3 regions of the Sphingomonas sp. PAMC26645 genome follow, and region 1 is predicted to be linked to each of the others. Evidence: predicted binding sites of a transcription regulator. Region 1 holds the regulator's gene; each other region holds the start of a gene.
What was found. The regulator LexA, encoded in region 1, represses DNA repair genes until DNA is damaged. The targets are predictions, from matches to a motif close to GTTCCNCNCTTGTTCT.

Region 1 (3,202 bases):
GACCGCCCCGCCGCCCTCCGAAACCCCAACAACACCTGTCCTACGTCCCAAACCCATGGCAAAGCGCCAGACACGCCAAAACTCCCCTCCCGCCGGACCTTCTACCGGACGAGACCGTTCCAAACCTGACCCCCAGAACCGCACCCGCCAAATGTCTCCCAGCGTGTGAACTTCCTGCACTTCCAGCAGGAGAGCCGCCCAAAAACAGAGTCTTACGCATGACCCTAGTCCCCGTCGCAGAAGCCCAGACCCGCCTCTTCGCCATGGCCCCCCGCGTCGGCCACGAGACCGTGACGCTACGCGAAGCCGCTGGCCGCTGGGCCGCCGAGAACATCCTCGCCCGCCGCACGCAGCCCGCCGCAGACCTGTCCGCGATGGACGGCTACGCGATCCGTTACGCCGACCTCCCCGGCCCCTGGACCGTCATTGGCGAAAGCGCCGCCGGCCGCCCCTTCGCAGGCCAGGTCGCCCCGGGCCAAGCCACCCGCATCTTCACCGGCGCCGCCATGCCCGAAGGCACCGACACCGTCATGGTCCAGGAAGAAGCCGAGCGTGACGGCGAAACCCTGATCCTAGCCGGCGAAGGCCCCCCGACGCTCGGCCGCAACACCCGCCGCAAGGGCCTGGATTTCTCCACCGGTACCCGCTTGATCGCTGCCGGCGACCGCCTCAGCCCCGCGCGCATCGCCGTCGCCGCAACCGGCGGCCACGGCAGCCTCACCGTCAACCGCCGCGTCCGCGTCGCCGTCGCAGCCACCGGCGACGAACTCGTCCCCCCCGGCTCGACTACCGACGGCGTCGCGCTTCCCGAATCGAACGGCATCATGCTCGCCGCGATGCTCGCCGACATGCCGGTAGACATCATCGATCTCGGCATCCTCGCCGACAATCTCGAGATCCTCCGCGAAGCCTTCGCCAGCGTTCAGGCAGACCTGCTCGTCACCACCGGCGGGGCATCGGTTGGCGATCACGACCTAGTCCGCCCGGCGATCGAAGCCGCCGGCGGCACGATCGACTTCTGGCGGATCGCGCTGCGCCCCGGCAAGCCGATGATGGCCGGCCGGATCGGCGACATGATGGTGCTCGGCCTCCCCGGCAACCCGGTCTCCGCGTTCGTTACCGCGACGTTGTTCGTCAAACCCGTCGTCGCGCACATGGCCGGCGCACGCGACCCGCTCCCCCAGTCGACGCACGCGCTGCTCGGCGAAGACCTCCCCGCCAACAACGCCCGCACCGACTATCTCCGCGCCGAACTCCGCGACGGCAAAGCCTATGCCTCCACGATCCAGGACAGCTCGATGCTGCTCACGCTCGCCCGCTCGACGTGCCTGATCGTCCGCCCCGGCAACGCACCCGTCGCAAAGACAGGCGAATCGGCGGAAATCCTCGTGATCGCGTGAAGCGAGCGCTTGACGGCGTTAATTATGTTCCATAGAAGTTCCCAGTCTGTTCCGGACGGAGAACCGCCATGCTCACGCGCAAGCAGCACGAACTCGTCTGCTTCATCAACGATCGCCTCAACGATACCGGCGTCTCGCCGTCGTTCGAGGAGATGAAGGACGCCCTCGACCTCAAGTCGAAGTCGGGCGTCCACCGTCTGATCAGCGCGCTCGAGGAGCGCAACTTCATCCGCCGCCTGCCAAACCGCGCGCGCGCGCTCGAAGTGCTGCGCATGCCCGAACGTGCGGAAAAAAAGACGCCGTCCAAGCCATCGAACGTGAAGGCAGCCCCCGCCGCTGCAACGCCACAACCGGCCAACGACGTCATCGAGATCCCCTTGCATGGCCGCATCGCCGCCGGCGTCCCGATCGAGGCGTTCGAGGGCAGCACGATGCTAGCCGTCCCCGCCGCGCTGCTCGGCACCGGCGAACACTACGCACTCGAGGTTTCGGGCGACTCGATGGTCGAAGCCGGCATCCTCGACGGCGACTACGCCCTGATCCGCCGCACCGAAACTGCCCGCGACGGCGAGATCGTCGTAGCCCTGATCGAAGACAGCGAAGCCACTCTAAAATACTTCCGTCGCGAAGGCGCCATGGTCCGCCTCGACCCGGCAAACCGAGCCTACGACCCCCAACGCTACGCCCCCGCCCAAGTCCGCGTCCAAGGCAAACTCTCCGGCATCCTCCGCCGCTACGACTGAACTGCCTGGACCGGCCTCCGTCATCACGACGCAGGCCGGTTTCGGTTTCTGGTTGCTCGGGAAAAGCGACAGCCTAGCCTTAAGCCAAGTCGCTTCTCCGGCCGACAACAGCGGCCGGATCTCTTGGGCAAGTTAAGCGAGATGTACTGGGCGTGTCGAAAAGCGGCTAGTTTTTCGACACGCCCAACCAGCCCCCAAGCGTCCGGAAGCCCCTCTCACGCTCTGATGCATAGTCGCGTTCTCGACTCGAATGCCCAATCTCTGCGTCTCTGCGCCTCTGCGCGAACATCTCGTCCTCAATCTTCAGCGCGGCCGAAGAATTGGTTTACGTGGAGACGCGGAGGGGTTGCGCTTAGGGAAAACGAAGCACCTCCAAACGTCTTCGGAAGGAAGACTAAACAGTCCCCAGCCCGAGCCACCCCGTCATACAACAACCTTCTCCGCGTCTCCGCGTGAACCAGTTCGTCTTGCTGTGACCGCACGGGAAGACGAAAGATTTTGTTCAGGCGAAGGCGCAAAGGCGCGAAGATATGGTGCCTGGATCAGCGCTTACCGGCTTTCGCTGGCGGCAAAAAACTGACGTCGGCTTATCGTTCATGGAGGTGTAAGGCCTCCCAAGCCGCATCACCTTCGCGCCTTTGCGCCTTCGCGTGAACAGTTCTATTTTTGACGGCCTTGGCCGGCGCGAAACGCCGATACAGTACCGTGAAACCGATCATGGCGCGGCCTAAACGAGGACGCGGTGCGTTCGAGGAGAGGCGGATCGCGCCAGGGGTGACGATCGCCTGCGTTCAGGATGGTCACGACTGTCCCGCTCCCCAAGGTCAGCGCGACGCCGCCCGTACGCCGAAGGACACGACGATCCAGTTTCAGCCACCGCGGTACACACCGTTTCGGCAGACCGCGTTCGCTGACGACGACATCGGCGCCGTGACAGGCGGCGATGAACTCAGCAATCGGAACCATATAGGCGCTGCGGGTCGCGAGGATGCGCCACGTCCGTCCCCGTGCGGCGATATCGGTGACGCACAGATCGCGACTGCACCGCGCATCGGGTTG
Region 2 (3,202 bases), 650 kb from region 1:
CGCCAAGATCGCCAACGGCCTCCCGCCAAAAGCTCGCCGCTAAAACCCCTCTCCCACCGGGAGAGGGAAGGGACCCGCAGGCGTGGAGAGGGCAAGGCGAGTTGACGGCAACGGGGCGATTTCGCCAGATCACCACCAAATTTTGAGCGCCGAACGAGCCGCGGCAGTGATCGTGACAATGCCCGCAACTGGCGAGGTGTGCCGCGCCTCAGGTCCGCCGTCATCCTGACGAAAGTCAGGATCCAGAGCGAAGGACGGCACCAATCGTTACCCTGGATCCTGACTTTCGTCAGGATGACGCGCTTAAACCCGCAGACATCACGCGTATTACGCTAAGCTGCGCTGGAACCCTTCGCCGCCAAACCCCGAGACCGACAATGCCCGCCATCACCGAACCCGCCCCCGCCAAGATCAACCTGGCCCTCCACGTCCGCCGCCGCCGCCCCGACGGCTACCACGACCTTGAAACGCTCTTCGCCTTCGCCACCGACGGCGACCTGGTCACGGTGGAACCCGCCCAAACCAACAGCTTCACCATAACCGGCCCCTTCGCCGCAGCACTCCTCCCCGTCCAGAGCATTACCCCGACCTCGAACACCACCCCGGCGAAGGCCGGGGCCCAATTGGGGGTGAACAATGACGAAGCACCCCGCTCGTCCAGCACCACTCCAAGCGCCGCCCCCTGGCATGGCAACTTGGTAACCGCCGCAGCAGACGCCTTCACCACCGCGTTCGCCCCCGAGGCCTACCACTCCATAACCCTAGAAAAGCACCTCCCCATCGCCTCGGGCATAGGCGGAGGCTCAGCCGACGCCGCCGCCACGCTCCGCGCGCTGGCCCGCCTCCACGGCATAGCCCCAACCGACCCCCGCCTCCACGACATCGCCGCAAAGCTCGGCGCTGACGTCCCCGCCTGCCTCGCCAACCGCACCACGCTCGGCACCGGCAAGGGCGACACCCTCACCACCCTTGAAGGCCTGTCCGGCACCCCGCTCCTGCTCGTGAACCCAGGCGTCGCGGTCTCCACCGCAGCCGTCTTCAAGACCTGGGACGGCCACGATCGAGGCCCGATTCCCGAAGGCAATCTCCTCGACCGCGCCCTCGGAGGCCGCAACGACCTAGAACCCCCCGCACTGGCGCTTGCCGCCGTAATCGCCGAAGTCCGCGCGCTCTTGGACGCAGCCCAAGGCGTCCTCCTGTCCAGAATGTCCGGCTCCGGCGCTACCTGCTTCGCCCTGTTCGAAACCCCCGAAGCCAGAGACACCGCCGCCACCGCCGCCCAAGCCAAAGGCTGGTGGACCCTCGCAACGACCCTCGCCTGATTGATCGGCCCGCAATTCCGGCATCTGACAGTCGCCCACGCCGGTCCGCCGCCACCGCCCGTCATCCTGACGAAAGTCAGGATCCAGGGCCGCAAACCAAACCGCTGGTCACAACCAGTTCTCGACACCACCGACGAGTCGATCGCCGCCAAACCCGGGCTCGAACAACCGGAACCGTTCTCGACCAAACTCCGCCCGGCCCATCTGGTTACTCCGGATGTTTACGGCGCTTATCCCCTTCGAAAACGTGGAAGTCCGCAGTCATACGGCACCACGCCCTTGCCTTGTTCTCCCGCGAAGGCGGGAGCCCAGTCTGGATCCCCGCCTTCGCGGGGAGACATGTCTTACTTCCGCGCAAAGGAAAGCAACCGACGTGCTCAGGCGGCTAGCGCTCCGCATATTCAATGGTCGATGAGCGCGGGACGGTGGACGCTGAGCCAAGCCCGGCGTGACTGAGCTCGGCAACCGCCTACGGCGGTTACCAAACGTCCATCTTTTCCAGAAAACCCATCGTTCCCCACTTGTTCCAAAAGAACAAAGAGAATACATGGTGTTTGACGCGTTGAATGGCACGCGCGCTTGCTTTAGCGATGGGAGCATATTCGATGGCCGCTAATCTGAAAGTGATCGACACCGGCATGGCAACCGCAACCAACGACCGGCAGAAGGCGCTCGACGCCGCGCTCGCGCAGATCGACCGCGCCTTCGGCAAGGGCTCGGCAATGCGCCTGGGCTCCAAGGAAACCATGCAGGTCGAGGTGATCTCGACCGGCTCGCTCGGGCTCGACATCGCGCTCGGCGTCGGCGGCCTGCCACGCGGCCGCGTGATCGAGATCTACGGTCCGGAAAGCTCGGGCAAGACCACGCTCGCGCTCCACGTGATCGCCGAAGCGCAGAAGGGCGGCGGCACCGCGGCGTTCGTCGATGCCGAACACGCGCTCGACCCGGTCTACGCCAAGAAGCTCGGCGTCAACATCGACGAGCTGATCGTGTCGCAGCCCGACACCGGGGAGCAGGCGCTCGAGATCGTCGACACGCTGGTCCGCTCGAACGCGATCGACGTGCTCGTCGTCGATTCGGTCGCAGCGCTAGTGCCGCGTGCTGAAATCGAAGGCGAGATGGGCGACAGCCATGTCGGCCTCCAGGCCCGCCTGATGTCGCAGAGCTTGCGCAAGCTCACCGGCTCGATCAGCCGCTCGCGCTGCATGGTGATCTTCATCAACCAGCTGCGCATGAAGATCGGCGTCATGTACGGCAACCCCGAGACGACGACCGGCGGCAACGCGCTGAAGTTCTACGCTTCGGTCCGCCTCGACATCCGCCGTATCGGCGCGATCAAGGCTGGCGAGGAAGTGACCGGCAACCAGACGCGCGTGAAGGTCGTCAAGAACAAGGTCGCGCCGCCGTTCAAGCAGGTCGAGTTCGACATCATGTACGGGCAGGGCGTCTCCAAGCTCGGCGAGATCCTCGATCTCGGCGTGAAGGCGGGGCTCGTCGAGAAGTCGGGCGCGTGGTTCAGCTACGACAGCGTCCGCCTCGGTCAGGGTCGCGAGAACTCGAAGACCTTCCTCAAGGACAACCCCGAAACCGCCGACCGCCTCGAAAAGCAGATCCGCGCACGCACCGACAAGGTCGCCGAGGAAATGATGGCCGGCCCCGAAGAAGGCGACGACGCCTAATCCTACTTTCCCTCTCCCTCAGGGGAGAGGAAGGGACCCATTGCCTTCGCAATGGGAGGGTGAGGGCACTCGGGACGTAGTGTCCAGTGCTTGTCTCATGGTGGCCAAGCATGTGCACGGCGGACGGTTCAGGCGCGTCGCGAACTGAAACCGTGCCAACCTATCCCTAACACCACCCCGGCGAAGGCCGGGGCCCAGTTG
Region 3 (3,202 bases), 1.1 Mb from region 1:
TGCCAGTCGTATCGGGTGCCATCGACCTCGACGGTACCGGTATTGCTTTTCGTGTTCGCCATGCCGGTGGCCATAGCATGGCTGTCGCGAGAGGCCATGCGTTCGGGGGTGGCGGATTTGGCGCGCGCGGTGCTTTTGCATGGTTCGATCAATCGGTGCCTGACGATCGCAGCTTGCGCACCACCCCGGCGGAGGCCGGGGTCCAGTTGGAAAGGTCGCAATAACTACGCGCAACGGATGCCAGCCACGTCCCCCAACTGGGCCCCGGCCTCCGCCGGGGAGGTGCCTCTCTGGCATAGGTAACGACCCGCGAGCTTGTTCTCCCGCGAAGTCGGGAGTCCAGTCTGGGTCCCCGCCTTCGCGGGAAAACAAGGTTTGGAGCGCCTACCCCCGCCCCATCATGTGATCCACGAACGACGCCAGCGTCTTGAACCCCGACAGCTTCATCCCGCTCTTCTCCCCCGTCATCGACGCCGGCACCAAGGCGCGTTCGAAACCGAGCTTGCTCGCTTCCTTCAACCGCAACGGACCATGCGCGACTGGGCGGATTTCACCCGACAGCGCGACTTCGCCGAACGCCACCGCATCGACCGGCACCGGCCGCTCCGACATCGCCGAGATCAGCGCCGCCGCCACCGCGAGATCAGCCGCCGGATCCTGCACCCGGTAGCCGCCGGCGATATTGAGATAGACCTCGGCGTTGGAGAAGCTCAGCCCGCAGCGCGCCTCCAGCACCGCCAGGATCATCGCAAGACGCCCCGAATCCCAGCCGACCACGGCGCGCCTTGGTGTGGCCCCCGACGCCAAGCGGACGGTCAGCGCCTGAATCTCGACCAGTACCGGCCGGGTCCCCTCCAGCGCCGGAAACACCGTCGCCCCCGTCATCGCATCGTCGCGGTGCGTCAGGAACAGCGACGACGGATTGCCGACCTCCGCCAGCCCCTCGGTCTGCATCGAGAACACGCCGATCTCGTCGGTCCCGCCGAAGCGATTCTTGATAGCGCGGAGGATGCGGTACTGGTGGCTACGCTCTCCCTCGAACGACAGCACCGTGTCGACCATATGCTCCAGCACGCGAGGGCCCGCGATGGAGCCGTCCTTCGTCACGTGCCCGACCAGCACCACCGCCGTCCCGCGCTCCTTGGCGAAGCGGATCAGCTCCTGCGCCGATGCGCGGACCTGGCTGACCGTGCCGGGTGCGCCTTCGATCAGGTCGGAGTGCATCGTCTGGATCGAATCGATCACCAGCATCGCCGGCGGCCGCGTCTGCAACGTCGTCAGGATGTCGCGCGTCGAAGTCGCCGCCGCGAGCTGCACCGGTGCGTTGCCGAGCCCGAGCCGCCGCGCGCGCAGGCGGACCTGGTCCGCAGCCTCCTCGCCAGAGACGTACGCGACCGACTGCCCCGCCAGCGCCATCTTCGCCGCCGCCTGCAACAGCAGCGTTGACTTACCGATGCCCGGATCGCCGCCAATCAGCGTTGCCGAGCCTTCGACGAAGCCGCCGCCCAACGCACGATCAAGTTCGGCGATACCCGTCGCCATCCGGTCGGGCAGCTTGATCTCCGCATCGAGCCCGACGAGCTGGATCGCGCGGCCGCCGGTCTGAAGATTATGCTTCGAATGGAACGGCGTAGCGGCGGTGTTCGCCTCCTCGACCAGCGTGTTCCACTCGCTGCAGTCGCTGCATTGCCCAGCCCAGCGGTGCGATACCGATCCGCAGGCCTGACACACATAACGCTTCTGGGGTTTCGCCATACCGCCGATGTACGAGAACGATACGGGAACATCAATGGCTGGCGGCCAGCCTATGTTGCGGATTTAGTGGCGCTTGACGGCACACGGCGTTATCCGCGCGACGATGAATGCCACCGACCTGCGCGTTGCCCTGTTCAGCGGCAACTATAACTACGTTCGCGACGGCGCGAACCAGACGCTGAACTTGCTTGTCGGCCATCTGCTATCGAAGGGCGTGACGGTCCGCGTCTATTCGCCAACCAATTCAAATCCTGCATTTCCGCCTGTCGGCGACCTGGTTTCGGTTCCATCGCTACCGTTGCCTGCAGGCCGCGGCGAGTACAAGATGGCACGCGGGCTGCCGGCCGCGATCCGGCGCGACCTAGATGCGTACGCGCCGAACATCATCCACGTGTCCGCGCCCGATTTCCTGGGTCATCGCGCGGTCAGCTATGGCCGCCGCCGTGGTCTCACGACGATCGCGTCGTTTCACACCAGGTTCGAGACGTATTTCCGCTACTACAAGATGGCGTTCTTCGAGCCAGTGATGGTGAAGATCCTCACCCGCTTCTACAACCGGGTCGACGAAGTGCTGGTGCCGGGGCGCGGGATGGCGGAGATCGTGCGCGACTGGGGCGTGACGACGCCGACCGCGATCTGGTCGCGCGGGGTGAACCATGACCGCTTCACGCCGACCCGCCGCGATCTCGAATGGCGTCGCGCGCGCGGAATTGCCGACGGCGAGGTTGCGGTCGGGTTTCTCGGGCGGCTGGTGAAGGAGAAGGGGCTCGACGTCTTCGCCGACGTGATCCGCGAGCTCGAGCAGCGCGGCGTGCCGCACAAGGTGCTGGTGATCGGCAAGGGTCCGGCGCGCGACTGGTTCGCGAGCCGCGTGCCGGGTGCGGTGTTCGCGGGGTTCCAGTCGGGCGACGATCTCGGCCGCGCGGTCGCGTCGATGGACGTGTTCTTCAATCCAAGCGTGACCGAGACGTTCGGCAACGTGACGCTGGAGGCTATGGCGGCCGGTGTGCCGGTCGTTGCCGCCCGCGCGTCGGGTGCGGTCGGACTGGTCGATGACGGCGTGACGGGGTTTCTGGTGCCGCCGACGGATATCGCCGGTTACGCGGATGCGATCGGGCGGATCGTCTCGGAGCCGGGCCTGCGCGAGACGATGGGCTGGGCCGGGCACGACAAGGCCGCCGGGTATCTTTGGGATACGATCAACCAGACGGTGCTGGATACGTATCTCGAGGTGATGGCGCGGCGGGGGGCTTAAGGCCGAGATTCAGGTTACCGGCCGGGCGATCCTCCCCCGCCAGGGGGAGGTGTCGCCGAAGGCGACGGAGGGGGAGGATACGAAACAGCGGTGTCGCTTGCCTCCCCCTCCGTCAGGCTACCGCCTGCCACCTCCCCCTGGCGGGGGAGGATTGATTCAAGCAGTCGCCCAGTCGAACGTCAGCGGCGCCTC

Region 2: recA (recombinase RecA) is a predicted target of LexA. The motif match lies at 1,835-1,850, and genes of this name have one in related genera.
Region 3: radA (DNA repair protein RadA) is a predicted target of LexA. The motif match lies at 1,770-1,785, and genes of this name have one in related genera.

The regions. Positions count from the first base shown of each region.
Region 1 covers NZ_CP039249.1:2,907,389-2,910,590, forward strand. Annotated here, with positions in the region: gene E5673_RS13375 (molybdopterin molybdotransferase MoeA) at 219-1,400, shown strand; gene lexA (transcriptional repressor LexA) at 1,469-2,143, shown strand; gene E5673_RS13385 (ComEC/Rec2 family competence protein) at 2,804-3,202, opposite strand, start outside.
Region 2 covers NZ_CP039249.1:3,559,819-3,563,020, reverse strand. Annotated here, with positions in the region: gene E5673_RS16390 (tetratricopeptide repeat protein) at 1-43, shown strand, start outside; gene E5673_RS16385 (4-(cytidine 5'-diphospho)-2-C-methyl-D-erythritol kinase) at 378-1,322, shown strand; gene recA (recombinase RecA) at 1,928-3,001, shown strand.
Region 3 covers NZ_CP039249.1:1,792,482-1,795,683, reverse strand. Annotated here, with positions in the region: gene E5673_RS08445 (hypothetical protein) at 1-62, opposite strand, end outside; gene radA (DNA repair protein RadA) at 385-1,755, opposite strand; gene E5673_RS08435 (glycosyltransferase family 1 protein) at 1,859-3,010, shown strand; gene E5673_RS08430 (DUF2218 domain-containing protein) at 3,167-3,202, opposite strand, start outside.